2 regions of the Microcoleus sp. K4-B3 genome follow, and region 2 is predicted to be linked to the other one. Evidence: riboswitches for the same ligand, from Rfam matches in the RefSeq annotation. Region 2 holds a riboswitch; the other holds the start of a gene.
What was found. Region 2 has a riboswitch for cobalamin ahead of QUA78_RS20650 (energy-coupling factor ABC transporter permease). Riboswitches for the same ligand answer to the same signal wherever they lie in the genome.
Positions count from the first base shown of each region.

Region 1: another riboswitch for cobalamin. It lies ahead of QUA78_RS10400 (DUF1636 domain-containing protein); the one in region 2 lies ahead of QUA78_RS20650 (energy-coupling factor ABC transporter permease).

Region 1 covers NZ_JAUBSF010000016.1:85,209-100,963, reverse strand. Annotated here, with positions in the region: gene QUA78_RS10420 (metal ABC transporter permease) at 1-215, shown strand, start outside; gene QUA78_RS10415 (WD40 repeat domain-containing protein) at 288-1,385, opposite strand; gene QUA78_RS10410 (GTP-binding protein) at 1,523-2,494, opposite strand; gene cobW (cobalamin biosynthesis protein CobW) at 2,677-3,711, opposite strand; gene QUA78_RS10400 (DUF1636 domain-containing protein) at 3,902-4,312, opposite strand; cobalamin riboswitch at 4,335-4,481, opposite strand; gene clpX (ATP-dependent protease ATP-binding subunit ClpX) at 4,609-5,991, opposite strand; gene cynS (cyanase) at 6,360-6,803, opposite strand; gene QUA78_RS10385 (slr1659 superfamily regulator) at 7,246-7,590, shown strand; gene QUA78_RS10380 (ATP-binding protein) at 7,741-9,879, shown strand; gene QUA78_RS10375 (hypothetical protein) at 10,045-10,176, opposite strand; gene QUA78_RS10370 (hypothetical protein) at 10,592-10,801, opposite strand; gene QUA78_RS10365 (hypothetical protein) at 10,804-10,980, opposite strand; gene QUA78_RS10360 (PAS domain S-box protein) at 11,051-13,489, shown strand; gene QUA78_RS10355 (VOC family protein) at 13,583-14,044, opposite strand; gene QUA78_RS10350 (glutathione peroxidase) at 14,531-15,016, opposite strand; gene QUA78_RS10345 (PRC-barrel domain-containing protein) at 15,307-15,755, opposite strand, start outside.
Region 2 covers NZ_JAUBSF010000053.1:23,105-38,859, forward strand. Annotated here, with positions in the region: gene QUA78_RS20585 (PhoX family phosphatase) at 1-951, opposite strand, end outside; gene QUA78_RS20590 (hypothetical protein) at 1,154-1,621, opposite strand; gene folK (2-amino-4-hydroxy-6-hydroxymethyldihydropteridine diphosphokinase) at 1,899-2,387, shown strand; gene QUA78_RS20600 (NUDIX hydrolase) at 2,569-3,117, shown strand; gene QUA78_RS20605 (FAD-binding domain-containing protein) at 3,221-4,666, shown strand; gene QUA78_RS20610 (Uma2 family endonuclease) at 4,874-5,485, shown strand; gene QUA78_RS20615 (Uma2 family endonuclease) at 5,503-6,150, shown strand; gene QUA78_RS20620 (hypothetical protein) at 6,253-6,702, opposite strand; gene QUA78_RS20625 (hypothetical protein) at 6,799-7,125, shown strand; gene QUA78_RS20630 (pentapeptide repeat-containing protein) at 7,141-9,273, shown strand; gene QUA78_RS20635 (DUF2834 domain-containing protein) at 9,331-9,663, shown strand; gene QUA78_RS20640 (FAD-dependent oxidoreductase) at 10,089-11,669, opposite strand; gene QUA78_RS20645 (Uma2 family endonuclease) at 11,912-12,673, opposite strand; cobalamin riboswitch at 12,908-13,054, shown strand; gene QUA78_RS20650 (energy-coupling factor ABC transporter permease) at 13,116-13,835, shown strand; gene QUA78_RS20655 (energy-coupling factor ABC transporter substrate-binding protein) at 13,839-14,171, shown strand; gene cbiQ (cobalt ECF transporter T component CbiQ) at 14,168-14,968, shown strand; gene QUA78_RS20665 (hypothetical protein) at 14,965-15,186, opposite strand; gene QUA78_RS20670 (DUF2207 domain-containing protein) at 15,301-15,755, shown strand, end outside.

The DNA.
Region 1 (15,755 bases), on a different contig from region 2:
CGGGAATTACGGCGTATTTGTTGGTAAAAGAGCTGCATTTTATGATGGGATTGGGAGCAATTATTGGGATTACAGCTAGCGTGACTGGTATGTATTTCAGCTATTATTTGAATATGCCCTCTGGGGCGGCAATTGTATTAGTTGTTTTTGGGTTATTTTTACTAGCTTTGCTGTTCAGTCCCAGTCAAGGGATTTTGACAAGAAAGAGAGGATAACAGTCCTGGACGCACTCTATCTGTTGTAAGTTTTTTACGCTTACTTACGCAAAAAGTAATTTAACGCCCTACTTATAACAGCTTGCTCAGCCCGAAATCTTTGCCACCCATAGATTGTGACCAAACCAGCAATTCACCTCCACAGCCCCCAGCGGCAAGAAACTGGCCTTCGGGATGCCATGCGAGACAGGAAAAACCGCCCTCTGCACCTTCTAGAATTTGCAGCAATTGTTCTGCTTCGTACCACAAACAAACTTGACCGTCTGCGGCTGCGGAAGCTAATAAAAATGTGCTAGGTTGAAAGGCGATCGCATTTACCACTTTTTCATGCACCTCTAATCCCCAGGAATCCCAACCGATACTTTCATCAGCGTGTTTTTCCCACACTGAAATACCTTCAGAACTTGCAGCAGCTAACAAAGGCGCACCCAAAGAATTAGTTTTATCCGACCAAGCTAACTCCCGAACTTTCCCCGGAAAACCCTGCATTACCCAGGGTTCAAAATTGCCCCATTCATTAACAATGAGAGTATTGTCCATATTGCCACAACCTAAATATTCCCCTTGTGGCGACCAAGCAATTGCACCTGTTGCAGAGGGTACTGATAAAATTTCCGGGTCTTCGTCCCAGTCTTCGCCATGCCAAACTTTGACACCTTGATAGCCGCTAACTGCCAGATATTGAACCATAGGATGCCATGCTAAATCGAGGATAGATGAGGAGTCGAAATTCAGCGTTACTTCAACAACATTATCCTCAGCATTCCATACTTGAACGTACCGGCCCATACTGAAAGCTAACTGGTTGCAGTTGGGACTCCAAGCTAACTTATCAACCCAGACGCGCTGGTTATCCAAATCAGCAATTAATTCTCCAGAATTAACGCGCCAAATTCGCACTTTTCCATCTTGTCCGCCAGCAGCTAGGAATTGACTGTCGCGGGAAAAAGACAAGCAATCGGCTGATTTACCCGTGGCAGTTTGTAGCGTTTGCAAGGACAATTCATTAACTGCCGCTACTGCCGCCAGCATCACTTCGCCCGCAGCAGAACAGACTGCTAAAGTTGTACCATCCGGCGACCAAGTAACAGCAGTTACGTAGTCAGACAGCATTGCTTTGGCGTGAAATTGCAGGGTTAGTTCACTTTTATTTGTCTTTTTGTTATCCATATTTATTGAATCTGAGATGTTGCACTATTTTTAAGAACGGGCAAGATGCCCGTTCCACAAAAGATGAAGTTTATTCTTGTGGAACAGGCATCTTGCCTGTTCCTAAAAAGCTGATTAAAAATACTTCAAGATTTCAGTTAAACCAAACATTTACGGAAATCCTCTCGCAATTGATTTTCGTTTAAGTTGCGGCCGATGAATACGAGTTCATTTTTCGGAGTTTCAGTGACTTTCCAAGGTCGATCCGGCCGGCCATCAAACACCATGTGTACTCCTTGGAAAACAAATCGCTTGTTGTCTCCGGCGACATTCAAAATGCCTTTTGTCCGAAAGATATTCGGCCCTTGAGTCCGCAACAATTCCTCAATCCAATCGCTGAATTTGTTGCCGTCAATAGCGCCGGATTCTACTATTGCTACGGAAGTAACTGTTTCGTCGTGTTCGTGAGTGTGTTCGCCCAAAAAGTCTGGTTCGATTTCTAATGCCCGGTTCAAATCAAATGCTTTAACGCCCAACAAAGCATCCATCTCCAATTCAGCGTTGCGGGTGCGGTGAATTTTTGCCATTGCATTCATGACGCGAATTCGCTTTTCTAATTCTGCCAATTCTTCCTCCGTCACTAAATCTGTTTTGTTGAGTAAAACTACATCTGCAAAGGCAATTTGTTCTTGAGCTTCGTCTGCGTCCCAGTGCTGCCAGATGTGCTTGGCATCAACTACCGTGACAACTGCATCTAGGAGCAATTTTTCCCGCATATCTTCGTCTACAAAAAATGTTTGAATTACGGGTGCGGGGTCGGCTAAACCTGTGGTTTCGATGACTATGTGGTCGAATTTGTCTCGCCGCTTCATCAAGTTGCCGATAATCCGAATTAAATCGCCTCGGACTGTACAGCAAATGCAGCCGTTGTTCATCTCAAAAATTTCTTCGTCGGCATCTATTATGAGTTGGTTGTCGATGCCTACTTCGCCAAATTCGTTGACGATAACTGCAACTTTTTTGCCGTGTTCTTGTGTTAAAATGCGGTTCAGTAGCGTAGTTTTGCCTGCACCGAGATAACCCGTGAGAACGGTAACAGGAACTGATTCGATCGCCCCAGCAGTCACCATACTTGACCTCGATTTTTGTACAATGATAACCATTATCGCTATTGTACACCAGACTTGCTGGCAGCCGTCACAATATTAAATAATGTTAATAAATTGTTCGTGAGAGCTTGGAGGGGCGAGTTTTACCAATAATATTTGCTGCAATTCAAAATATCGATAAACCCGCCCCTCTCAGATGACAATTAGTTGTTAATTATAGCTGCAATTCGATCGCGCTCTAACTCTCGACCGATCAGCACTAATTTGGTTTGGCGGAGTTCAGAAGGTTGCCAAGGACGATCGTAAAAATATTCTATCCGCGAACCCACACCTTGCAACACCATCCTCATCGGTTTCTTGGGAACCGCCACAAACCCTTTAATCCGATAGATTTCCTCCTGCTGCATCAAGGATTGCAGTTTTTTCACCAAAGCTTCAGGTTCAAATTCGCGATCGGCAATAAAGTAAGTCGAGTTAATATCATCATCGTGTTCGTGTTCCTCCTCAGCATCGTGGTGACTCGGGCGAGACTCCAAATCATCCTCAACCGCCGCATTAAATCCCAATAGCACATCAGGGTTAATTTCGCCACCTTTGCAGGGCACAATTTTCACACTCGGACGCAACTCTTGCTGCAACCAGCTTTGGACTTTCTGGTGAGTTTCCGCATCTACGCGATCGACCTTCGTTAAAAGTACCATATCGGCACAGGCTAACTGGTCTTCAAACAATTCCTCGATCGGAGTTTCGTGATCTAAACTAGAATCAGCTTGCCGCTGTGCCATCAAAGCATCGATATCACCGACAAAAGTACCGCTAGCAATAGCTTCGCAATCGACAACAGCAACCACACCGTCTACAGTAGCACCCGTGCGAATTTCCGGCCAGCGAAAAGCTTGAATTAAAGGTTTAGGAAGTGCGAGGCCAGAAGTCTCAATTAAGATACAATCAATTTGTTCTCGGCGCTTCAACAATTCCTGCATAGTCGGCAAGAATTCCTCTTGAACAGTGCAGCAAAGACAACCATTTGTTAGTTCAACAATATTGCTGCTGACATTTTCTTCTTCGTCGCAAACTTGGCAATCGCGCAGCAGTTCTCCGTCAATTCCGATTTCGCCAAATTCGTTAACCAGAACAGCAATGCGGCGACCTTGATTATTTTGCAATAAGTTGCGAATTAAGGTAGTTTTGCCGCTACCGAGAAAACCAGTGATGACAGTAACAGGAATTTTGTGCATTGATAATTTTCTGCTTATTTAGTGGTGAGATATCTCGTTCCCAAGCTCTGCCTGGGAATGCCGATCAAGAGGCTCTGCCTCGCTGGAATAAAGGAGCGCTTTTAATACGAGGCAGAGCCTCTGCGTATGCGTTACCAGGCAAAGCCTGGGAACGAGAAGGAAAAAACTAAAGTCCCTCCTACAAACCTATCTAATTTGCCAGCGGAGGAATCTTTGCTAAAACACCTTTTTTCAGAGCTTCAGGACGCTCAGACCAAGGCAACAAACCGTCTGGTTTAGCATAGTATTGACCCGCACATTCGAGTACAGCTTCCGCAGTTTTTGACTCATTTGCGGGTAAATCGCCAAACAGATAAGTGTACTTTCCAACAGCAGCAAAAGACACCGCACAAGAGTGACTGCAAGCACTCATGCACTCAACCTCTTGAATCTCAAATTTATCAGAAAACTCCCAATCTTTAGCGAGTTGCGACAAATTTTCCATGAATTGTTGACCGCCGCTTTTACCTTCGCGCTTGCCGTTTTTCCAAACACTAGCGCAAGCAGTGCAAACAAATAGACTGTGCTTTGTGCGTACAGCCGCATTAATTCCATCCATCATCCGTACCTCGCAGATGCGTTCAAAAGTGATTTAGATATCGGCGGGCATTCTGACTTGAGAAACCACAACGGTTTCATTACAGTTGCGGGACAGCGCCGGACTTGCACCGAACTTTCCCCGTTTCCTCTAACGGCTGCTCCCCGCTAGAACCGATCGCGAAGTCACATCATACCGCACTTGCCGTCAATCGATTTTAGATTTTAGATTTTAGATTGGAGAAAGCGACCCCAGGGATAAATCTGGGTACTTGTTTAGTAGTTTGTAGGGTGTGGCATCGGCACCTTACAAATTACAAATTATGCAGTTTCGTGCTGTTTGTGCCAAGCAGGATGCCACAGCAATTCAGCTGTCGATCGCTTCTCGACCATTTCAGGAGTAATCATACAGTGAGCCACATCCTTGCGAGAAGGCAACTCGTACATCACATCGAGCATTAACTCCTCTAAAATGCTGCGGAGAGCTCTCGCGCCGGTTTTGCGGCGGTAGGCCTCCTGGGCGATCGCCCGCAGCGCTTCCGGCTGGAATTCCAATTCCACGCTGTCCATCTTCAACAGCTTTTGATACTGCTTCACCAGCGCATTCCGGGGCTCGGTCAATATCTGCATCAAAGCGGCTTCATCCAGCGGCGAAATCACCGTTACCACCGGTATCCGCCCCACAAACTCAGGAATCAAACCAAACTTGACTAAATCGTCCGGCTGTACCTGCTGCAAAATATCAGCGGCCCGCTTGTCTTTGGCCGGCAAAGTCGAGTTGCTGTCGCTTTCTGTTGGCTGAATAAAGCCCAAGGATTTTTTACCCAAACGCTGTTCAACTATTTTTTCCAAACCGACAAAAGCACCGCCGCAAATAAATAGAATTTTGCTCGTGTCAACTTGAATAAAATCTTGGTAAGGATGTTTGCGGCCTCCTTGCGGGGGCACGTTAACCACTGTTCCTTCCAACATTTTTAGCAGCGCTTGCTGCACTCCTTCTCCTGATACATCCCTGGTAATCGAAGTATTTTCGCTTTTGCGAGCAATCTTGTCAATTTCATCAATATAAATAATGCCGCGCTGCGCCGATTCGACATCAAAATCCGACATTTGCAACAGCCGCAGCAAAATATTTTCTACATCGTCGCCGACATATCCAGCTTCTGTCAGCGTCGTCGCATCGGCTACCGCAAACGGGACTTCGAGCATTTGCGCCAAACTTTGCGCTAACAAAGTTTTGCCACAACCTGTCGGCCCGACTAGCAGGATGTTGGATTTTTGCAGTTCTACATCGCTGTCAGGGGAAGACTTGTCGCTATCTTTAGCTTGGTCAACGCTCAAGCGCTTGTAGTGGTTGTAAACTGCTACAGAAAGAACTTTTTTTGCTGAATGCTGGCCGATAACGTGGTTGTCTAAATGCTGCTTAATGTCTGTCGGTTTCGGAATTTGAGCTAAAACAATTTTCGATTTATTCGATCGACCCGGGCGCCGCGTTCCTTGTCCCTGAGACTCTCGCACCTCTGATTGGGGAATCTGTTGACCAATTGTTTTACTGGAGTCAAAGAACTCCTCCTCTAAAATTTCATTGCACAGTTCCACGCATTCATCGCAAATGTAGACCCCGGGCCCAGCTATTAACTTGCGGACGTACTCTTGCGACTTGCCGCAAAAGGAGCATCTCAGATGGGAGTCATATTTTGACATATTTGCCTCTTACTTTACGGTTGCGGTTGCTTGTTTCGACTGGGGAAGTTGCCGCGGGATCGACCTTAGCTCTGCCCTAGAAAGGTTTCCCGATCGGACACCCAAGCCAGTCAGTCGATTTTAGATTTTAGATTTTAGATTTTAGATTTACTCCACAGATGAATTTTGGAGCTGAACTATGGTCTAAAATTTGGGGCTCTGCACGACTTAAGTCGGGGGCTTGTCTCCGTTTTTTTGGCGGAGTCAAGCTTCGCGATCTCTATTTCTAAGTTAACACTTTTGAGGCCTTAGTCATTAGTCATTAGTCATTAGTCATTCGACCAAATTTTAATTTTTTAATTTTCACTTGAAGGTAAAGCAAGACTGGCTTACCATTTTTTGTATGCCAAAAATTTTCCCGACATAATTATTTTCACTCGATCGCCTTTTGGGTCTGCTTCTTTCTCGACATCCAAAGTAAAGTCGATCGCGCTCATAATCCCGTCACCAAATTTTTCCTGTATCACTGCTTTGAGCGGCATCCCGTAAACCTGCATAATTTCATAGAAACGATAAATCAGAGGATCGACCGGAACCGAGGCCTCCAAAGAACCTTTTAACGGAGGTTCACAAAGAACCGCAGCCGTCTCGCCATCTAGTCCCAAAGCCGAGACAATTTTCTCTGCTTCATCTTCAGATGTGGTTGCTTGACGGTAAATAACCGCGGCAATCCAAACTTCGTCGCGCCCCAAAAGTTTTTCCAAATCTGCAAAACTAATTCCCTTAGCTTTTTTAGCAGCCAAAAGCTTTTCTGTAATTTGTGAAATTGCCATTAAATATTCTCCTACTCACTGCTGGGTTAGATGTGAAATTTGTCTCACATTTTGGTGAATTTGTCAATACTAAATTGAGAAAAAGAACTGAATTGATAACTCGGAACTTCAGCAAAAGCTGGTTTCCTACAGCCCCACAACTGCTAAAATTTTCGATTGAATAATTGAATAATTGAGTAATTGGCAATGACTAATGACTACCAGGGTAGAGAGCTAGTCAACAGTTGCATTCTTTTTACCAACTGGTATCACAACTGATAAATCCCAAAATAACTCATAACTGCCCTGTGGCAATGCTACAGTTAGCAGTATATGTATTACAAGTTACACCAGCAAAGGCATTCGGCAAACGGCCGAATTTTTATCGTGCTAGCCTGAAGCTCAATCCTCGCTCCCGCACCCAAAGCCCCTTTACCGCTAACAACCCACAACCGAGAAAAGTATGGAGATTAAGACCAAAGATTACACGCTCCGCTACGATGGCGATACCCAAACAGTGACCTGCAGCGGCTCGTTCCGACTCAGCCAGGTGGAAGAATACGCGCCGATCGTCGATCTGCTCAACGAAGTGGCTGAATCCTCGCCAAACACGGTTACTCTAGACTTGCGACAGCTAGAATTTTTAAATAGTTCGGGAATTAATATTGTCTCAAAATTTATTATCAAAGTGCGCCAGCAAAAAAATATTCAAATCGCCATAAAAGGCTCTAAACAGATCCCCTGGCAGAGAAAATCCCTGAAGAACTTGCAACGGCTGATGCCTTCCTTGCACTTAGAATTGGAATAGTAGAGAAAAAGGTAAAAAAGATGAACCCCAAGCTAAGTCCGGGAACCAGGATGAGGGTGGCTGAAGTTAATTGGAATAAGTCATAGTTAAGCTAGCACAAAACCGTAAAAAACTTCAAAATCAACTAAAAATTACCAATTTTCAATTGCTATGCAGGAAGAACCATCGACAGAACAGCTACTTTTGGACGTTCAGCAGCTGAGTGCAGAACTTGAAAACTTGAAGCGCGAAAAGGCTGACCTAGAAATTATGCTGGAGACTACCACCGAACATTCGGATACGATGGAAGCTCACTTGCTGAGCAAAGCTGAGTTGGCACTGCGTTCAAGCGAAGAGCAGTTTCGGACGATCGCCTCGGCAACTCCCGTTCCGGTATTGGTTTCTCGCCTCTGTGACGGCTTAATTCTGTATGCGAACCCTCAATTGGCTTCTCTCCTGAACATACCCCTAGAAAAATTGATCGGCAGCAGCACTCCAGACTTTTACTTCAACCCCAGCGATCGCCCAAAGGTACTTGAGGCAATTGCTAAAGACGGACACCTCCAAAACTACGAACTCCACTGCAAAAAGTCAGACGGCACCCCTTTCTGGGTGATGATCTCGGTTGAGCCGCTGCTGTTTAACGGTCAGCAGACGGCATTGTGCGCCTTGTACGACCTCACCCAGCGCAAGGAAGCAGAACAAACCCTCCAAGAGAGCGAAAAGCGGCTCCGCCGCCAGAGTTTGGCTTTGTTGCAGCTAGGTCGGCAGAGGACTCTCAACAGCGGTGCGCTGAATGTGGGAATTCGCGAAATTACTGAGGCTGCCGCCCGCACTTTGGATGTGGAAAAAGTCAGCGTCTGGCTTTACAACCATGGAAGATTTGGAACTCGCTACCCGATCGATCCTCAGCTAAATTTTACCGAGAGAGCGCTCGCCCACAACCAAACAGAATCAATCGATACAGAGACGGCCGCCCCAGAGGAACACGAGTCGGTCAATCGTTCTAAATTTACAATCCCCAACCTCAAATTAGTTTGTCTCGACTTGTACGATCGCACCCGCGAGAATCATTTGAGCCACCAGTCCATATCGGCAAGCGATTTAAAATTTTCAATATTAGATGTTGAAGGCGACGCACCGGGGGAAAATGTGCGATCGGACAAAGCTTTAGAACCTGTGCCAAAGACTCAAAACTCTCTAAAAACAAATTTGTACCCCTCATCTTCGGTAGCCGAACATTCCGCTGTGCTGCCAGATGCCAACAAGCCAAATTCATCCATCTTAAATGTAGCAATTAGGCTCGGCGGCCAGATCGTCGGTATCCTCTCTCTCGAACATATCGGCGCGCCCCGCCAGTGGGCTCTGGAGGAGCGCACATTCGCCGATTCTTTGGCAAATTTGGTAGCGCTGGCGATCGAAGGATTTGAGCGCCAGCGGGCTCAGGAAGCACTCTCCAAAGCCAAAGCGCAGCTAGAAATGACCGTCGATCAGCGCACCGCTCAACTCACCGCCGCCAATAAACTGCTCCGCATCGAAATTGCCGAGCGCAAAAGAGCCGAAATAGCTTTGCAAGAAGCCTTACACAAAGCTGAAGCAGCTTCGAGAGCTAAAAGCACTTTTTTAGCCAATATGAGCCACGAGCTACGGACGCCGCTCAACGCGATTATCGGTTACAGCGAAATGCTACAAGAAGAAGCATTGGAATCGGGACTCGAAGAGATACTTCCGGATACCCAAAAAATTTATAACGCCGGCAAACACTTGCTGACTTTAATTAACGATATTCTCGACCTTTCTAAGATAGAAGCGGGTCGGATGGAGCTTTACTTAGAAAAATTTGACCTCGGCAATTTAATAGAAGAAGTCGTTGCAACTTTGCACCCTTTGGTCGAAAAAAATCACAATCAATTGCAAGTTTCTTGCTCTCCCAATTTGGGAGTGATGTATGCAGATTTGACTAAAGTCCGGCAAATTCTGTTCAATTTGCTCTCGAATGCCCTGAAGTTTACCGAAGGTGGAACCGTTCTGTTGAGGGCGACTCGCGAATCAGCAGGCGGCAGCGATTCGGTTTATTTGCAGGTATCCGATACGGGGATTGGGATGTCGGCAGAACAGCAGCATGGTTTGTTTCAACCTTTTATTCAAGGGGATGCTTCAACTACTCGCAAGTACGGCGGCACCGGTTTAGGATTAGCCATTAGCCGCTTGTTTTGCCAGATGATGGGCGGCGATATCACTGTTGAGAGTCAGTTTGGTGTTGGCTCTACTTTTACTGTTCAATTAAAGGCAAAAGTTAATATTAGTTAGAATCAAGTTATACAACGGATTGTGTACGGGATTTAACGGATTTAAGGAAAGGAAGAGATGGAATAATTCCCGATTACTAATTCCCTCATTACCAATTCCCCATTACCAATTACCAATTCCGGCGTTGCTTAATACAGGGATGAATTGAATAGTTCCCAATTGCCATCAGCCAAGTATGGTGAGTTTTGTAACTTCCGAAAAAAGTTGGTTCATACCGTTAATCAGCAACGCCCCAATTCCCTTTTTAATTGTGACACCGATCGCGATCGATCTCTGTTGCCGATCACACAGTAGCATTTTTTACCAGCCTAGAATAACTGTATTATCCCAAAATTGTCCTGCAGGCAGGATCTGGCGCCTCCCTGCATTCACAAGTCGCACCTCAACCTGATTAAGGGGGTGGGGGGTTGCTTGCAGAAAGGCAATTTGGTAAAAGTAATGCTATGGTCGGTAACCAGTAGAAGGCAAAAGTTAACAGGAAATCAGGAATTATCAAAGGTCTCTGGGCACAGAAACACAATTCTGCTTTTTGCCTTCATACTGCTGTTTCTACTGGCGAGATAGCACTGCTGCTGAAAGCAGTGCGCAAGTTCTGAGAATCAAAGGAGTGCATCTACATGATTAAACCTTGCAGTCAACCGCTAAAAATAAATCCTTTCACTTGTTATCGCGATCCCGCTACAGGCAGGTGGACTACTGTAGTTACAAATGTTCAGAACGCTTGCGAAACAGACTCTAGTTTGACAGCAAAAGCCGAAGGCGAAAACGAAGGTAAAGCAGAAAGGCTCGTTTCTGGTTCTCCTGCTGTCTCGCTGCCGAAAAAAGGCATTTCCTTCTCCTTGTCTCCGTTTAAAAACCGTTCAAAAAAATCTGCTGTTAGTCTCAGCAGGTAGGTATAGCAGGGGTCTAATCTAGTTTCCACGGTTAGTCCCCGGCGATCGTCAAACCAAAAAAAACGAACTTATCCCTAGCATAAATTGCCAAAAAGCGATATACTGGCAGCAAACTTTCTCCTTCAATATCCGTGAAGTATTTGCTCGATCGCTGCGTCCAATTTGTATGGACAGACCGACCAATTCGCCAGCGGGGAACAGTCATCATTACTATCCCCGTGATTTGTCTGTTTGCTTCGCTGATAGCAATTGCAGGGCTTCGGGATAGCGGCCTAAAGATGAGAAAGCGAGCAGATACTAATAGGGCAATACTTGAGGAAACTAACCGCTTGTTAAGAACCGTGGTGGATGCGGAAACGGGCATTCGAGGTTACGGGTTGACGAAGCGCCGCGAATTTCTCTCACCCTACTTAGAAGCCAAGAAGAGTTTGCCTCTGCTGCTGGCTAAACTCAAGGTTATGGTTCAAGGAAATCAACTGCAAACTCAGCGACTTGAAGATATAAAAAAAAGTAGCGAACAGCAAATAAATTACTTGCAAAACACTTTGAATAAGCTCGATAATTCGGCAACAAGGGTGCAGTCGCCGGAAATAATTCAGGTGTTCGCTCAAGGCAAATTGAAAATGGATAACCTGCGCGCAAAAATTAATGCGTTTGCTGATGCCGGTGAAGCATACCAGAAAGCTCTAGATCTGCAAAGACGGGATTTGATAGATTTCACTAATTTTGTGCAAGTTGCTGGTTTGCTTTTCGGCTGTTTGGGTGCAGGGGCTTCCTGGTATTTATTTGATAGTTTAGATAAGGAATTGAGGAAGCGGGAAGCTGGCTTGCAAGAAAGTAAAACTCGTATTCAAGCTGTGGTAGATAATGCGGCTGACGGGATTATTACTTTGGACGAACGGGGAAATATTGAGTCTTTTAATAGGGCAGCAGAAAAAATTTTTGGCGACAAAGCCTCTCGAATAATTGGCTCCAACCTGCGGCGACTGATTGCTCAACCACAGCCGTACAGCAGTGCGGGGGATTATTCGATCGAATATTTTGTGTTAAATCCCGATACTGCGCTGAAGACTTACCAGCAAGAAACAGTTGGAATTCGCAGCGACGGAACTAAGTTTCCGATGGAGTTGGCTGTCAGCGAAATGCGTCTGAAAAATCAACACTTGTTTATTGCGATTTGCCGCGATGCCAGAGGACGGAAACAAGCTGAGGAAACTCTGCGCAAGCAAGCGCAAATGCTGGATTTGGCGAACGATACGATCGCGGTACTCGACTTGAACGGGGCGATTTCTTATTGGAATTTGGGGGCGAAGTGGCTCTACGGGTGGCGGAAGTCGCAAGCAATAGGAAAAAATATTCACGAGCTTTTGCAAACAGAATGGACGCAACCTTTCGAGGCAATTCAAAAAGTGTTTTTCGAGCGGGGTTCTTGGCAAGGGGAACTGGTACGCACCAAGGCAGACGGGACAAAAATAACGGTGGCCAGCCGGTGGACTCTGCAGCACGACGAGCAAGATCAACCAGTGGCTATTTTGGAAATCAGCAACGATATTAGCGATCGCAAGCGCTCAGAAATTGCTTTAGCCCAAAGCGCGCAGCGGTTTCGCGCTACTTTTGAGCAGGCGGCAGTGGGCATGGCCCAAAAGACTGTGGAAGGCAAATTTGTGTTAGTCAATCAAAAACTTTGCGAGATTTTGGGCTACACCCGCCAAGAATTGATGGAAAAAAGATTTCAGGAGATTACTTGGCCGGAGGATTTGGCAAGCGAACAGGAAATTTTGCGCCAATTGTTAGCAGGAGAAGTTGAACATTATGGTATGGAAAAGCGCTACGTCCGCAAAGATGGAGAGTTGGTGTGGGCAAACTTAACGGTTTCGCTGCTGCGAGAACCAGATGGCAGTCAATTTCTGATGGGTGTGGTAGAAGATATTAGGGAACGCAAACAAGCTGAGGAATCGTTGCGGTTGCGCGCTCAAGAATTGAGGTGGACGGCGCAGACGCTGGCTCAAACGACAAGTATTTTGAGAAAGCGGAATCAAGAATTAGACCAGTTTGCTTATGTAGTTTCTCACGATTTGAAAGCGCCGCTCAGGGCGATCGCAAATCTCAGCAGTTGGATAGAAGAAGACCTCAGTGACTCGATGACAGAGGATACTCTGCACCAAATGAACCTGCTGCGCGGCAGAGTTCACCGCATGGAAGGTTTGATTGAGGGACTGCTGCAATATTCCCGCGTCGGACGCATTCAAATGCCTTCAGAAATTGTACAAATTGAAAAGTTATTAGCAGAAATTATTGATTCGTTGGCGCCGCCGTCTGGATTTGAGGTTAAAATTGAACCGGGAATGCCAACTTTTGTGACCGAAAAATTGCCGTTACAGCAGGTTTTTTCTAATTTAATTAGCAACGCCATCAAGCACAATCGATGTGAATCCGGTCACGTAAAAATATCGGTTAAAGAGTTAGATGATTTTTACGAGTTTTCTGTAGAGGATGACGGGCCGGGGATTGCTCCTGAATATCACGATAAAGTTTTTGTAATTTTTCAGACCTTGGAAGCTCGCGATAAAGTTGAAAATACTGGCATTGGTTTGTCGCTGGTGAAGAAAATTGTCGAAGGTCAAGGGGGTACTATTTCCCTAGAATCTGCCGAAGGTAAAGGAGCAACTTTTCGGTTTACTTGGCCGAAGCAATCTATTAGCAAAGACGGAAAATAAAACAACTCTAAACCTAGGGTGCGCGCGGAACACCCCGATCAAAATAGTAAATGTATGGTGCGCACCGAGCACCGCCAGCCCGATAGCAACTGTTTAAACTGCATCACAACGGATTTCAATGATAAATCCATCAGGATCGTAAAAGTAAATGCCGCGTCCTGTAGCGCGAGTGACGGGGCCGCTGTCGATCGCAATTTGATTTGACTTTAGCACTTCCAGAGCGCGATCGAACAAATCCGGCTCGATATCGAAGGCTAAGTGGTTGGCGCGAGTAAAAGCCTTCTCCGGGTCAGGGTTTGGCGGTTCCAAGTCGGGCTGCCAAAATAGGTCAATCACAGTGCCGTCTGGGGTGACGAAATTAGCGACTTTACCGGCTGCTACCATTTCTGTTAAAGTTGCGGGGATTTCTGCACCTGTGAGTTCGTGCAAACCGAGAATTGTACCGTAGAAGTAGCGGGAAGCTTTCATGTCGCGCACGTTTAAAGCGATATGGTGAACGCGCCGCAAGTTCCCCGGCTCCAGGACAATTTTGACGGTGTTTTCGGTAGTTTGCATGATAGTCAATTGCGAATGTTAAAATTGAATGCTGCTATATTTATTCAGATCGTGTCCTGGAAAATAACCGTTTTAAGTTGGTAGTTAGGACTTCATTCCTCAGATTTATATAAGGACTTCACTCCTCACTACAAACACTTTTATTAGGGGCGTGCGATCGCACATAATATCAATTATGGTTATTTTTCTTTAGGGAACGATGCCATGCCTACAAATAGCATTGCCAAGCCGCCTGCAAGAATTGCGAAGGCAAGTAAACCTACAACTAAATCTAATCCCGATGTATTTTCCATTAAATTAAACCGTTCTCCTATTCGATCCCATCATGGGTATTTGTTAATTGCTGAGTGCTTCCAAACAATGGGGAAGAGAAGAAAAAAAGAAGCTCTAAACTTAGAAAAGAAGCATCTTAAGTTCTTCCCTCTTCCCTAAACATCCATCCGTTAAATCCGTTAAATCCTATAGACTGCTTCGTCGCCGAACTTCTTATTTTGCCAATTCTCGATCGATCGCAGCGATCAATTCTGGCGAATCTGGGCCCACGCTGCTGCGGAATCTAGCAACTACTTCACCCTGTTTGCTAACTAAGAATTTTTCAAAATTCCAGGAAACCTCACCCTTGGGTTCGACTGCACTCGTAAGCTTAGCGTACAGCGGGTGCTGCTGACTGCCGATCGCGCGTACTTTGTCAAATAATTCAAAGCTGACGCCGTATTTTGTAGTACAGAAATTGACGATTTCTGAATTACTTCCCGGTTCTTGAGCTCCGAAGTCGTTGCAGGGAAATCCTAAAACGCGTAGTCCAGCAGCGCTGTACTTCTGGCTCAATTCTTCGAGTCCTTTGTATTGAGGTGTATAGCCGCACTGGGAAGCTACGTTAACTATCAAGAGTACCTTACCAGCGTACTCTCCTAGCTGCTTGTCTGCGCCTGCGATCGTTTTTACTTGAATGTCGGAGATTGTGCTGGGCATTTTCAAATACTTTTAAATTTGACCAGCATAATTTTACCGCAATTCAGTACAATTTTGTTGAGATGCCGATCGCTCAAAATTTAAATATCCCGACCGGGCCTAGTTTACGGATCTCGGGCTTATATTATAGATATTGGTGAACCCGCCCCTACGAAGATTACGGTTAATTTACCGAACACGATCTTAGTAGATGCGGGAAAACTTTGTCCGCAGAAATGAGCGCCACAATCCGCTATGAGATTTAAGTTTCTCCCTAATAGCTAAAATCCACAGCGAAAAGGACGAATAGTTTAACTCTCTGAGTGGTGTTCCGTCATCCATTTTTGGTAAGTATCCTCAAGTTGCTTGTCTTCCAGAACGAGTTCTAGGCGGACTTTGACGCAACCGTGGCGGGGTTGAGAGGCGATCGAATTTAAGATTTTGCTAGCTTTCTGCACAGAGGTAAATTCAGCCTTAACTGTCGGTTCCTGGCGATCGCTCTTAATCTCCGTCAAATCTATACCGGTGATGCTTCCCTCGCCCAAATCTATTTCTGCCAACACCTTGGGATCGTCGCCGACTTGTTCGACAATCAGCTTTTCCCACTGGATAGGCACTTGTACCATCCGAGTTTCAATTTCTTTGCGCACGATGACTTCGCCGACTTTGCGCTTGCTGCGATTGATCACCAATCGTTCTTCTAGCAGGCGAATTACTTCTTGATCGACAATATCCAAGTTTTCCTCATCCTCATCGGTCT
Region 2 (15,755 bases):
GCCGTTGGGTTTGATGTTTTCTTGAACTCCCACGAAGAATAGTTCGCTACCCTGGAAATTTTCTTCGGCGGAGAGGATTGTGCCCCAAGGGGTTGTGCCGCCGGAACAGTTGTAGGCTGTGCCGATGATGCGGTTTCCGAGTCCGTCGCTGTTGACTTGCGCGAAGACTTGGGTGGCTGCGGGGCCTGTGCCTGTGAGATAGTTATTGTCGCCTTGTCTGGTTCCCCAGGAAGTCACATCTTTGTATTTGTCGGTACGCTGGCTGTTGATTGCGAGGCCGGAAAGTCCGTGGATACGGCGGTTGAGGGAGTCGCGGGCGATCGCCCCAAAGCGTCCATCAGCTTGTTTGGTAATGCGGACGATCGAACCACCGAGATTGTAGAGAAATTCGCCGATGGTAGCCCGATTTTTTACGGATAAGTCTATACCGAGGACGGCGCGATCGCTCGCTGGAAATGATGCCACATCTGTCGGCGCTTCCGGTGCCACTTTCGACATCGGGAAGGATACGTACTCGTGGTTAACCCAGAGATAGCCGTCGTCACTGCTGCCGCGAATGCCTACAAAGCCCGTGTAGTCGTTGTTGTAGCCGAAATAGTCTGCCGGATCGGGAAAAACTCGATCGCCCCAGCGGAGAATCACGTACCGTTCGTATTCCGGCGGCACAACCACATCGTCAACAACGCTGTAGCTGGTTAATTTAGTATTCTGGGAGGCGGCCATTACGGTGCCCTGTCCGTTTAGGCCCGTCGGTATGAAGCTGGACAATTCTTGATAAACTGGCAGCGGGTGAGGAAGTCTTAACGGAGTGAAAGATAGCGGCCTGACAACAGCTTCCGCCGAGGTGGAATTGATGCCGAATAGTGTTTTAGTTAGTTGAGGGGCAAGCGCAGTGGTAGCTGCACTGCTGCCGAAGAAAATTAACAGTTGTCGGCGAGTTATTTTAGACATAAATTCCTTTTCAACCCAACATCTCTAATCTGATGATTCCGTATGAAACTCTATCACTGTTAAATTAAGAGGAGTTAACCTGAAGGTTAATTAAAGTGGAATTATATTTGGGTTAATAATTGGTTATTGGTTGTTTGTTGTTTGTTATTTGTTGTTTGCTACCAATTCCCAAAGCCCGATGCCCCATGCCCGATGCCCGATTTCAATCATCTCGAAAACCCGGATCGTTTTGTCTGGATGTCGATCGGCTGGGCGCAGGTACGTTAATCACTTGCGAAGACCCAGAAATTGCGGCAGAAGTATTGCCGTTTCTGAATCCCAGCAGCAATTTAGCATCGGCAAAATATCTAGTCCACTGTTCGATTCTCGCATCTTTGTGCCAGTCGCGGCGGGATACTCTCGATCGCAAAACCGGAACTCTTTGTCGGCTGCGATCGGCTGTAATGATGACTGTAACTTCTGTTAATGCCGGATTTGCTTCAAACTCGCGGGCGATCGACTCTTTCGCTAAATCTTCCGCCTGCTGCACTAAACTCGCAAAAGATTGACTGCCGTCCGAATCTAAGGTAAGGTAGCGCTCTTTTGTTTCAGCCAAACCTATCGATGTACTTGCTGTTAAACTGATAATTGCTAGAATGACGGCTGACAATAAGCGTAGGTACAAATTCATTATGTTTGAAACTAAATACTAACACTTGTCAATGATAGTTAATAAAATTTAACAGACTGTTAAGCTTAAATTAAAATAATATTTTGTGTTATTAGAATGCGCCAAAAATGCAGGCATTAGGGGGGATTTTAGTAAAAATACAACTTGTATGGGCGGGTTTATCGATATCCTTTGAGGTATCAAAGGATATCGATAAACCCGCCCCGCGTTACTCTTCCCTTTTTCTTTAAATCCGTTACATCCGTTACACAATCCGTTGCCGAACCTTCTTCCTTCAATGAAATTAACAAAATGCGCGATCGCCCTTGGTAGCAACTTAGGCGACTCCCTCGCCACACTCAAAAGCGCGATCGCAACCCTCAACAACACCCCAGAAATCGCAGTAAAATCCCATTCAAGCTGGTATCAAACCGCCCCCGTCGGGCCGCCCCAACCCGATTACATCAACGCCTGTGCCATCCTAGAAGTTGCACTAGAACCCGAACAATTGCTAGCAAATTTATTAGAAATTGAGAGAAAATTTAATCGAATTCGCCAAGAAAAATGGGGGCCGAGAACCCTCGACCTAGATTTGCTGCTGTACGACAATTTAATCCTAGAAACTCCGACACTGACTCTACCTCATCCCCGGATGACCGAAAGAGCTTTTGTATTAGTACCTTTAGCAGAAATTGCCCCGGATTGGGTGCATCCGGTGACGAAAAGTGCGATCGCCCAACTCCTGCAAACCGCAGACTGTTCCGGAGTGCAAAAATTACCACTGTAAAAATTTAGCACAGTTCAGGGATCGTACCAGTTTTCCAAAAAATGCAACCGTAGGTAAGCTCGAAACAGTGATAGTTATCAGTCATTCCCAATCTAAAATCTAAAATCTAAAATCTAAAATCCTATGAGATCGCCTATGATGTCTTAAATCAGTGCACTCTAACATTATTCGCTTCTTGCTTATGTCGATCGGTCAAGAACTACCCCAACTCCTCAAACAGCGCCTATTTTACCAAGGGCGGAAATTTAACTTTGACGTAGCCACCCTCCGCCTTCCCAACGGTTCCGAAGGCGAGTGGGAATGTATTCGCCACCCGGGCGGAGCACTTGCAGTTCCCGTCACACCCGAAGGTAAACTCGTCTTGGTGCGACAATACCGCTTTGCCACAAAAGGGCGAATTTTAGAATTTCCCGCTGGTACGGTAGAAATCAATGAAAATCCCGCCGAAACTATTAAACGCGAAATCGAAGAAGAAACCGGATATCGCGCGGGAAAATGGCAGAACTTAGGGCAATTTTTTCTCGCCCCCGGTTATTCCGACGAAATCATTTATGCTTTTTTAGCCCTAGATTTGGAAAAACTGGAAAAGCCACCAGCACAAGACGATGATGAAGACATGGAAACAGTTCTATTCACTCCTGAAGAATTAGAAAAAGCTATTTTAGCTGGGGAACCAATTGATGCAAAATCGATTTCTAGCTTTTTCTTGGCACGTCCATTTTTGATGTAAATCCGATATGTGAGTGACAGATAACAGATCGTTGAAATAGCGGTAAGGTGCGCCTCGGCGCACCCTATGGCGAAATGTATGAAGTTAAAATATAATCAAAAAAATGTCCGATCTAATTTTATTTTGGCACCGCCGCGACTTGCGTATTTCTGACAACATCGGACTGGCAGCAGCGCGCCAGCAAAGCCCTAAAGTAGTTGGGATTTTTTGTCTCGATCGCAATATCCTAAATCGCGATGACGTAGCGCCAGCCAGAGTCACATACATGATCGGCTGCTTGCAAAAACTCTCCTCGCGTTACAGGGAAGCAGGCAGCCAATTGCTGATAATTCAAGATGACCCGAGTCTAGGAATACCGAAATTAGCAACAGCTATAAATGCCAAAGCAGTATTTTGGAACTGGGATGTGGAACCCTACGCAAAACAGCGCGATCGTTCCGTATCAAGCGCCCTCGAACAAGCAGGAATTCAAGTTCAAAATTTCTGGGATCAAGTCCTGCACGCCCCAGATGAAATTCGCAGCGGTACAGGGACTCCCTACACAGTTTATACACCCTTTTGGAAAAAATGGAACAGCAAACCCAAAGCCCAACCAGTAGAGACACTGCCGATAACTTATCTGGAATTAATGACCGGATTAACCGCAGAAGAACAAGAACTCGCTAACCAAGCAGGTGCAATTGAAACACTGCCAACTGCCTCTAGTTTAGGATTTATTTGGGAAAACCCATTAGTAATAGAACCCGGAGAAGATGCAGCGAAAAAAAAATTAGAAGAATTTTGCGAGATCGCAATTTACCAATATCAAGGACAGCGCAATTTCCCCGCAATTAACGGCACATCCCAACTCAGCGCCGCCCTCAAATTTGGTGCAATTGGCATCCGCACGGTTTGGCAAGCTACCCAGATAGTAATGGAAACTTGCCGCAGCGAAGAAGCGTGCACAAGCATCCAGACTTGGCAACAGGAAATAGCGTGGCGGGAATTTTACCAACACGCCATGTATAACTTCCCAGAACTAGCAGACGGCCCCTACCGTCCAGCATTCAAAGACTTTCCGTGGGAGAACGATGAAAAACTCTTTCTAGCTTGGTGTCGGGGCAAAACTGGCTATCCTATTATTGACGCGGCAATGCGGCAGTTAAATCAGACAGGTTGGATGCACAATCGCTGCCGCATGATAGTCGCCAGCTTCCTCACCAAAGATTTAATTATTAACTGGCAGTGGGGTGAAAAATACTTCATGCAAAAATTGATAGACGGCGATCTTTCTGCTAATAACGGCGGCTGGCAGTGGAGCGCATCCAGCGGCATGGACTCGAAACCTTTGCGAATATTCAATCCCGCCAGTCAAGCTCAAAAATTTGACCCGGAAGGGGAATATATTCGGCACTGGGTTCCAGAATTGCGCCGAGTTGATACTAAACTTTTGCTAACAGGAAATCTTTCGTCTTTAGAACGCCGACTTCTTCCTTATCCCTCTCAGATCGTAGACCACAACGAGCAGCAGCGCAAGTTTAAGGAACTGTACAAGCAGCAAAAAATTTAAACCTCACACCCAGAACCCCGACTTATTGAACAAGTCAGGGTTCTAGCTGACATTATTACACCTACCTAATTAATATGTGATATCATGTTCTATTAATTACCATTAAAAAAGTTGTTTGTAGTAAGGACTTGAACTCTGATTGACTTTATTATAGGACTCAATTCCTCACTGCGAACTATTCATGGTTATATGAAAGGAGAATTTTTCATGATTCAAACCATAATCAAATCGATAACATTTGAAGAATTTTTAGAATGGTATCCAGATGGAAAAGGACGTTTCGAGCTCCGCAATGGAGTAATAGTTGAGATGAACCCAAATGGCGACCATGAGGAAGTTACAGGTTTTATGATCCGCAAAATCAACGTAGAAATTGACCGTTTAAATCTTCCTTATGTAACACCGTCAACTTATTTTGTCAGACCTCCCGAAACGACCACGGGCTACCAGCCAGATCTCATAGTCTTAGACAAAACAGCCTTAATTTCAGAGCCACTAGGGAAAAAATCATCAGTTATTTCTCAAGGTAGCTCTGTCAAGCTTGTTGTCGAAGTAGTTAGCACTAACTGGCAAGATGATTACCTGGTAAAAGTGGCTGAGTATGAAAGATTGGGTATCCCGGAATACTGGGTTGTTGACTATGCTGCTTTGGGTGGCCGGCGGTTCATAGGTAATCCCAAACAACCTACTGTATCGATTTACCAGTTGGTTGATGGCGAGTACCAGGTTAGCCAGTTCCGAGAGTCCGATACTATTATTTCGTCTGCCTTCCCGGAACTTAATCTGACTGTTGAGCAGGTTTTTAGCTCTATAACTTAAATAAATCGGAGGTTGAAATGGTAACGCTGCAATTAAGGCAAATCAGTGTACCCCCAGGACATAGAGTGTTGTTCCATGATGTCAACTGGCAGGAATTTGAAGCAATTTTAGAAGAGTTGGGAGAACACCGTGGCTCTAGAATAGCTTACAGTCAAGGAACGTTGGAGATTAGGATGCCACTACCAGAACACGAGAAAGCTAAAATCATTATTGGTTATTTAGTGAAAATTTTGTTTGAGGAACTAGAAATCGACTTTGAACCATTTGGTTCGACCACTTTCAAGCGAAAAAGTATGTTACAAGGAATTGAACCTGATGAATGTTTTTACATTGAGAATCACGCTCTAATGATTGGCAAAAAACGGATCGACTTAACTGTAGATCCGCCGCCTGACTTAGCAATTGAAGTCGATTTAACTTCCAAGACTCAACTGGACGCTTACGAAGCTCTGGGAGTCCCTGAAATCTGGCGCTATGAAAATAACAAGCTTCAGATTAATGTGCTTCAAGATGGGAAATATGTTGAATCGGAAATTAGTCTGATTTTTCCCAATCTGCCAATTATTGCAGCTATTTCTCAATATTGCGAAGAAAGTCAAACAGCGGGCACGAGTCAAACTCTCAGATTGTTTCGCCAGTGGGTTAAAGACCAAATACAAAATTGATATGAAATCCCTATTCCCCGGACTTGCTGTCACAACTCAGGCTTATTTACGATCGCAAAAAAGCCATTTTCTGACAGCAAGCGTCCTAATCCCGTTGTATGGTTAATTTCGCTTTTGGGAAATAGAGAGAGAGTAAGGGTGTTGACCTTGAGATCGATCGCCCACAAAAATAACATAAGTCCCCTTGTCCCCATAACCGGAAAATTCTACATTCCCCGCAGCAGAATTCGCCGGCAGCACGCAGAAACGCCCCCTCGGCCCCTGAATCATCAAACTCGGAGCTCCAGCGGTTTGTACTGCAATCCGCCAGTAAGGCAAATCCTGCGTTACTTCGATGACGTGGTTTGGTGCTTGGGAGACAAAACCGCAGTCGCCGCTATTGTTAGGGCCGCCGGAAACTCCAGAAACTCCCAGCGGTTCGGGAAATCCCGGAGCAATTTGTAGCGGTTGGCTCCGAAGGGCACCGGCATCCGCTAAAATCATTGCCAAGGCTAGGGTCACGATCTGGCTAAACCACTGTTTGCCGCGATCGCCCGGATAATGGATCTTCATGTTTCCTCACACAATGGCATTTATTCTAGTTCTTTGACGGTAGGGGATAATGGCGGTTCCGAACACATTAATCTAAACTAACTCCCGAATTTTTTTATGAATCCTCAAAATAACTTCAAATGGCAGCAAGCGTTCGGAGAACTAAAAGCTAAACTAGAAAGATCGCCACTCATCAAACAAAATCCAGAGAGCTATCAGGCCCTCGAAACCTTCTACAATCAATTACTGGACAAGTTTCAAAGACTCCCCAAACCGGGACAGGTGGCAGCCTTTGCCGTCGGAGCGATAATTGTCCTGACAGTCTTCAATAGCGTCGTACAGCTAATTTCAGCGCTGATGACTCTTGCTGTTCTCGGAGTGCTAATCTACATAGCGTATAAATTGGCAATTTCCCCCCAGTCCTCAAATACTAACGACAAATAATAGGAATTTCTAAATATGGCTAACCCCACCGCGCCCAGCGGCATCAATCAACCCGATCCGTCTTGGCAAACACAATCCAAGCAAATGCCACTGCTGGTTCGCAGGTGCGGCGCTTGGGCAGTGGAAATTTCGTTAATTGCCGCCAGCGCCCTAGTTCCCTTCAGTATCGGGGCATTGGTCAACAAGGAATCTCAAACCGTGCCGCTCAATTCCTCCATAGCAGCAGCATCCGAAACCGTCGCCCGTACTTTGGGCATACCCGTGCGCGATCGCAGCCCCAGAGTCGCACCCCTAACTAATCTATTCTGGTCAGGGGCGCTGCTGGCACCGGTAGTTTTAGCGGGGTGGCAACTGTTTTTGCTCGCCAGAACCGGTCAAACTATCCCCAAACGCTGGTTCGGGGTCAAAGTTGTCACAGCGTCGGGTACTCCTCCGGGTTTTGGGCAAGTGCTAATTCGCGAAAGTTTGGGGCGCTGGGGAGTGCCTCTAGGCGTCGCTTACGGCATTTGGCGCTTGAGCGGTGCGTTTCCTGATTTGCTGATTTTAGGGGGGCTGAGCGGCTTGGCAGTGCTCGCAGACGGCGCGGTTGCGTGGCGTTACAAACGGCAAGCGGGACACGATCGCCTCGCGAATACTTTGGTCGTCAACGCTCGATCGAATCAACTGTCTGACAATCCTGTCAAGAGTCCAGATTGGACTGAGGAAGACGCGCAGATTGCGGCTTTGGTTGTGACTCCACAAAGCGGCCTGAAAGCAAATGCCAGTTTGTGGAATTGGATGCGCCAACACCCAGGCACAACTTTAGTAATAGTTACCATCGGCAGCGCGGGATTGATTTTAACTTTGTTTGTCGGCACTCTTATCTACACTCAAAGTCAAGCAAATATGCGGGATTCCCGGCAGCGGAACGACGAATTATTTGTAGCTTTAGTCAACAAATTGTCTCCCACATCGGCTAGCGGGGCATCGGGCAGGCGATCGGCTATTTTGGCTTTGGGGGCGGTGGAAGACTCCCGCGCCGTACCGCTGCTAGCGGATTTGCTCGCTCAAGAAGACAACCGCGCCATGCTGGACGCGATCCAGCAAGCTTTAGTCAGTAGCGGGCCGAAAGCTTTGCCTGAGTTGCAGCGGTTGAATCAAGCCCTCAGCAACGATCTCGATTCCCTGCGCTTTGGCGGCAAGGCCCCGGAACGCGAGTTAGCGGCCGCCCGCCAGCGAACAGTACAAAGGGCGATCGGCAAAATTCTCACAGTGTATAGCAGCCAGCTCAACGGCGCGGATCTGAGCCGCACGGATTTAGCTCAAAGTCCCGCAGGCCCGTCTCAGTTTACTTTAGTTTTAAACAAAGTTGACTTGTCGGGAATTAAGTTGAGAAATACCAATTTAACCAATGCCAGCTTTCAGGGTTCTCGCTTTTACGGCACCGGCGAAGACAGGCGTCCGGCTACATTTGACGATTGGGTTTCTGACTTGAGCGGCGCTAATTTGGAAGGAGTAAATTTGACCGGGGCGTCTTTGAACAGTGCTGTAATGAACCGGACTACTTTTGTGCGCGCTGTCCTGAACAAAGCTAATTTGTCAAGCGGCAATTTGAACTCAGCTAATTTCAGCAGTGCTATTTTAATTGGAGCAAATTTGCAGCAAGCACAGTTAAAAAATGCAATTTTTACTGGTGCAGATATAGGAAGCGCGAATTTGTCTGGAGCGGATTTGTCAGGTGCACGTTTGGGCAAAGTGAAGGCTCAAGGCGCTCAGTTGTCCTTGACAAATTTGTCTAAATCGGAATGGCAAGGTGCTGATTTGTCCGGTGCTGATTTGAGCGGCGCGAACTTACAAAATGCCGATTTGAGTTCGACTAAACTCGCCAACGTGAATTTAAGAGATGCTCGGTTGCAAGATGCGAATTTTCGGAATGCGGAGGTAAGTTCGGTTGATTTTAGGGGCGCGAATTTAGCGGGAGCGAATTTTAAAGGCGCTGTGTTTCTGGGCAAGCCAGCTTCGGAGCAATTTATTCAAAGTCCGACCGGGAGTAAATCGGGTCGATTCCTAGGAGTTGATTTTGCGGAGGCTAAGAATTTAGATAAAAGTCAAATTGCTTACATTTGTTTGCAGGGGGGGATTCATCCGAAGTGCCCGCAGAAAAAGTAAGGATTGGTTGTTAGCGACTAGGGTAATACAGTCGATCGAAGAACAGGTCGGGTAATTATGAGCGTTAAGCGAATCATTTATCTCATCCTATCAATTCTGGGGCTTGTGCTGCCTTGGTACTATAATTTGCAGTTTTTTAGCAATGCTGGCTTGCTCGACTTTGTAAACGAGAGTTCGGGTAATCTTGCTGCGAAATCGGTAAGTTTAGATTTGTCGATCGCAACTGTAGCAGGAAGCACTTGGATGTACGCTGAGTCAAAACGATTGGATATAAGTTTTGTAGGGCTGTACATACTTCTGGGTGTGCTTGTTTCGTTTTCATGTGCTTTCCCGCTTTTCTTGTTTGTGCGGGAAAGCAAGCTGGAAAAATCAAGCGAAGTCTCAAGTTGAAAAGTTGTTAACAGATTAGTGGGGCGCAGCACAATAATTCAGTGCAGGCGATCGAGATATTATATAATTTGCGGTAATATCACCGTTATAGGTTTGTAGTGACGATGGAAGTTCTCAGAATTTTATGAGGATGAAATTCCTCACTACAAACCAACGTGATTATTGTCGTTCGAGGGGACCTAATATTATATCGTTTCCGGTTGCACGAGCGAGATAATATAGAGGAAACGGCAGTGCCGTTTCCCTACCCGGATTAATTGTCAGGAAAGGGCACGGCGCCGTCTCGAAAGCTGTGGGTAATATTAATTCCGATGCTACCGGATTTGATACTAATACCAATTTCATTCATTTCTGGCTAAAAACTTTTGTGTAGGGTTTCGTTCCACTGGCAAAACCTACTATTGCATTGTTTATTGAAATTGTTATTACGCAATAGCATCCGAACTGGCAAGAGTCTCGAATTGCGCCAATAGCATTGCATCACCATTATTTGGAGCTCCAAAAATTTTAGGTAACTGGCCTGTTTGGGCGAGAACTTGTCTCACTTCTCGGTTAGATACATCGGCTATATTTTTGTTATTTAGAATGGCATTAACCGCAGCGATACCCACACCCTGACCAACTGCGGCGTTGAATTCAACAATTCTACCGACAGAACAGGCAAACCCTTCAAATCCAGAACACGGACTGACCACTGCCAGGTTAGGAACGTTTTTAATTAATGCGTGGCGGATGCCAACATTAAAGATAGGGTGTTTAAAACTCAGACTTTTCAACCATCCTAGACGAGTTGCTTTATCGCGAATACCCTGGATGCCTCCCCGTACATCAAAATGATAGCTAAATGTTGCCAGTGCCTCACTAGCTGGTACGCCACCTAACAGCATTTGTGCGCCAGTTAAAGGTTCTACAACTCCCGTCACATTGCCAGCGTGTCTGATATAAAGCTCTGAGGCATAAGTAACAGAAGTAGCCCCCAAACTCTTCAGCCAAGTCGTAACAAATAACATCTCTCTTTGCATATTAGCCGTGGGTTTGCTCCCGCTTCTAGCTAAGGCTTCCGCTTCGCTGGCGGTGACTGCGAATAAAAGCGCATTCCACGAAAGTCTTTCATTTGGAAGTATTGCTATATTTCCCTCATCTAAAATTATGCCAGTTTCAGAAAAAGATAGTTTTCTTCCTCTGAAGGAGTGGTAAGCTACAGACAGAGCCGGCGAGTGAACATCGATGTAATCGTTACCCGCCCACAGAGTTTTGAGATTGCCTTTAGTATCAGTCATTTCCCGCCGGAGTTCTTCTGCTAGTTTGGCATCCTTGTCGGCAGCGTACAGCAAAAATTTTTGACTCTCTGAATCGGCCAGGTTTGTGAAGCGTTTTAGATAAATGTAATCGAGTTCTTTCAGTGCTCTTACACTGAGTCCTTGGGTTTCAAAAACGAGGGTGACTGGAAGTTCTGAGTTAGGCAGACCAAATGTTTCAAATCCTTTCAGCTTTCTCACACCAGCAGCTTGAGCTAATTCGGCATTGACAGTGGCATCAATAAATTGCTTGCCGGCATAAACTACGCCTTGAGAGGTGGTTATACTGGCAATTTTTTGACCTTCTTTACTAACTGATTTAATTTCTACTTTGCTGAGGAGATCTGCCCCAGCTTGTACCAGCATTTCTTTCAGCGCTGCACTAGCTTTGCGGGGGTCAAGTGCAATTGCCTTAACGCCGGATTTTTGTAAAAATTCTTTATAGATTGTCGCCGGTGAACCAAACATATCTAACTTTAAAGATTGTTGAAGTTCTTCACTAATCTGACTTCTATCTAAATAAGCAAGACCGCCTCTTACCAAATGTCCGCCAATTCCTTCTTGCAAGCTTGCTTTCGACATCAGTAGAATTCGCGGATAACGCTTTGTTCGGCGAAGATATTCTCTAGAGGCAGAGATAACAGCTAGAACTCCTGGAACTTCATCACCAAAACAGATGACATCGTAAGAACGCAGATCCATGACCATTATTTAATAACCTCTCCTGATTTTCATCTTTTCGAGCTGGATCTCAATGTTTGCCGTCCAACTCTCTGTTTTTCCCAAATCTAGCTCGATATTTCCTGATTTTTGCGATAAAAATTCACACATTTCTGGAGGCAGCAACCGGGTTTTTTCCAGAAAATCCTCCGTTGAGGACGATCGATCTCGGTTGAAAAACCCGGTTTCAGAGCGTCTAGAGTCGGTCAGTCTGGTGATCTTGATTGCCATCAACTCAGATTATCAGGATCTATCCCCAACTCTCGCAATCGCTGAGCTAGTCGATCGGAACGTTCAGCCAATCGATCGGCGCGCTGCGATTCCTGTTGGGCGCGCTGGGCTTCTTGTTGGGCGCGCTGCGATTCCTGTTGGGCGCGCTGCGCGGATTCTTTCACCTGTTCTTCAGGAGTCAGATAACGTTTTCCATCGGCATCATACCAATACAACCACTCCCTTGTCACCCCAGAATAACTTCCCCTTTCACAACCAATCCCCAAACCAATTTCAGGCATCCAAACTGGATTTCCTGGCTGTAACTCGTACTTCCCATTGACTAACTTGTGTACTTCCAAATGAGGTTTACGACGGCGGCGGGAAGAATAAATGACGTAATAAAGTACGCCTAAAGCTTGATATTCCTCCAACTTTGTGCTGTATTCCTTACGATAAGTTGGGGAAACTACTTCCAGCACAAAAGTCGGCAAAACATTTTCATCCCACAGCACGTAACTGGGACGCAATTCTTCATCATAAAACCTTTCTACTCCTAAACCTAAGAAAGCATCTGGGACAATGGGCGGTTCGTCAGGGTGATGATAAATACCCATATCTATGCCAAAAAACCAGTCCATGCGTTCTGCCCAAAGCATGAGCAATATTGCTTTTAGCAATCCTGGTATTAATTCTTGCAGTTCGTTATCCACAGGCGTTTCATCAGAGTCTGGTAGTTCATCGGCTGAGGGCCAGTGCCTCGGGAATTTGTAATCTAACATGGCGGCTTTCCTCAAAACTCACTAAGATTATAGCGTTTACTTGTTTTGCGATACTTGTTTATCGGGCTACAAACTACTTTATAAATACTAAAAGAATATTTATTTAAGAAACCGCTTTCGTCGCTTATGACGCGAAGGAAGAGAAAGAATAGAACGAAGAAGATAGGTAATCTCGACTGAGTTAATCTGAATGAATTTTTGTAAAAGATTTGCTGAGACTTACGCGATCGACTAAACTATGTCTAACCAGTCGGTTCTAATGGGGAGCAGCCGTTAGAGGAAACGGGGAAAGTTCGGTGCAAGTCCGGCGCTGTCCCGCAACTGTAATGAAAGTCATGTCGCTTTCTGAGTCAGGATGCCCGCCGATGTGTTAATTTACATAGTCTCATCTGCGAGGTTCAGCGTGAAGGCCAGAAATCGGAAATTGGTCAGCTTGGGATTGATGGCTGGCTTGAGTTGTTATATTGTCCTGGGATCGGCAACGCCCGCTGCAGCTATGCACATTTCGGAAGGTTTTTTGCCGGTGCAATGGGCTGCATTTTGGTGGATGGTGGCGTTGCCTTTTTTTGCAGTAGGTTTGCGCTCAATTACTCGCATTACAAAAGAACACCCGGAACTTAAACTATTGCTTGCTTTGGCGGGTGCGTTTACTTTTGTGCTTTCTGCTTTAAAAATTCCCTCGGTAACGGGGAGTTGTTCTCACCCGACGGGTACCGGTTTGGGTGCAATTTTGTTCGGCCCTTCGGTGATGGCTGTACTGGGGGCTTTAGTCCTGTTGTTTCAAACGTTACTGTTAGCACATGGTGGCTTGACAACGCTGGGAGCGAATATGTTTTCGATGGCGATTGTCGGCCCTTTCGCTGCCTATTTTATCTATCAATTGCTGTTGCGAACTGGTAGCCAGCGGGCGGCAATTTTTTGTGCTGCGGCTTTGGCAGATTTGCTGACTTATGTGACGACTTCGATTCAATTAGCGTTAGCTTTTCCGGCAGCCAGTGGCGGTTTTATGGCTTCGTTTCTCAAGTTTGCTGGCATCTTTGCTATCACTCAAGTACCCCTAGCCATCAGTGAGGGATTGCTGACTCTATTGGTCTGGAATTGGCTGCATTCTTACGGGAAGCCGGAGTTAGAAACTTTGAAATTATTGAGACAGGAGTCATAAGCGGTGAATCAAAAACCTACAAAAAATCACCAATCTACTTCGCGGCAAAATTGGCTGTTGGCTGGTGCTGTGATTGTTCTGGCAGCGTTTCCTTTAGTTTTTGTGCGGGGTAAATACGGGGGTTCCGATGACCAAGCTAAGAAAGCAATTACGGAAATTCAACCGGGTTATAAACCTTGGTTCAATCACTTGTTTGAGCCGGCTAGCGGAGAAATTTCAAGTCTATTGTTTGCGTCTCAAGCGGCGATGGGGGCTGGCGTAGTGGGGTACGTCATTGGGTTGTATAAAGGCCGATCGCAATCTCGGCAGCAGTCCGATCGTAAATCGTCGGAATGAACCATCAGATTGATAGTCTGGCTTATACCAATCGCTTGCGCGGGTTGCCGCCAGCTCACAAGTTATCATTTGCGATCGCCCTTTTAATTCTGTCTCTAGTTTCTGGGGCGATCGTCCAATTGTCGATCGCCCTTTGGTTGGCAGTCTGGATCGTCGTCTATGCGGGCATTCCGGGGAAACTGTATTTGCGGTTGCTGTCGCTACCGTTGATGTTTTTGCTGACAAGTTTGCCTGCTTTGGCGATGGGTGCGGTTGCGGGCGATCGTATCCCCGCAATTCACTGGGATATCTGGCAAGGTTGGGGCATTAGCATCGGCACTTTTTATCTGTATGTGAGCCGCACCGGAATATACCAAGTGAGCTTGCTATTTGTTCGCGCCTTCGCATCGACAAGTTGTATGTATTTCATCCTCTTGACGGTTCCATTTACCGAAACCTTGCAAATTCTCAGACAATTACGGTGTCCAGAGTTAGTCACAGAACTGCTATTACTAATGTATCGGTTTATTTTTAGCTTATTGGCGATCGCCGATGAACTTTGGATAGCACAAAACTCGCGCTGTGGCTACCGCACTTGGAAACTGGGAATGCGCAGTTTAAGCATTTTAATCGGGCAATTGCTTCAGCGAACTTTGGAAAGCTACCGTCAAGTTTCGTTGAGTTTAGCCTCGCGCGGCTTTAATGGAGAACTGCGCGTTTGGAATTCTTACCCTTATAAACCTTCGCGAAGATATATATTTGAAGCCGTGTTTGGGTGTACAATTTTAACTTTGTTAAACGTGCTATTTAAACATTAAATTACTCGTTCCCAGGCTCTGCCTGGTAAGGCAGAACCGCAGGCTCTGCCTCCAATTTCCCATTCGCCACGCGAGGCAGAGCCTCTGGAAATCGGTTCCCAGGCAGAGCCTAGGAACCAGTCAATAGGATTGTCAAAATTAGATGTGTACCACCTTAGCAATTCTAAATAAATTGTGGGATGGGCTTCTAGCCCGTCCAAGCTCGAAGCCCATCCCAAGCTTCATTTTATCAATATGACTTTTATGAACTAAAGTAATGACTTTTATGAATTGACCTTACAAGAAATCTATTGAATGATTGTCATCAATAGATTTCTTGTAGGAATTATATTATGAACAAATGGCCGTTCAAAAAAATACTTTGTTTCTTAATGACCTCCTTGACCGTCTTTCTGGTCACAGTCACTCAGACACGGGCCCAACAACTACCGTTTTACTGGGATAACATCAACGTCACAATCGACGTTCAGACCAACGGAGATATGTTAGTTACGGAAAAGCAAAAATATGTCTTCGCAGCCGACTACAACACTGAACGATATCGCTATATTCCTTTAGGTAAGGTAGATGAAATTAAAGATGTGACCGTTACCGAAAATAATCAAATAATTCCGAGTAGCACGGGGATTGAAAACAATGAACTTTGGATTCGTTGGCAACATCAATTAAAAGCGCCAGAATCACATACTTTTGTCATCAAATATCGCGTGCTAGGCGGATTGCAGGTAGATGGTGAGAATACTCTAGTTTATTGGAAAGCCATTGCAGCGGGTCGCAAAGCTCCGAT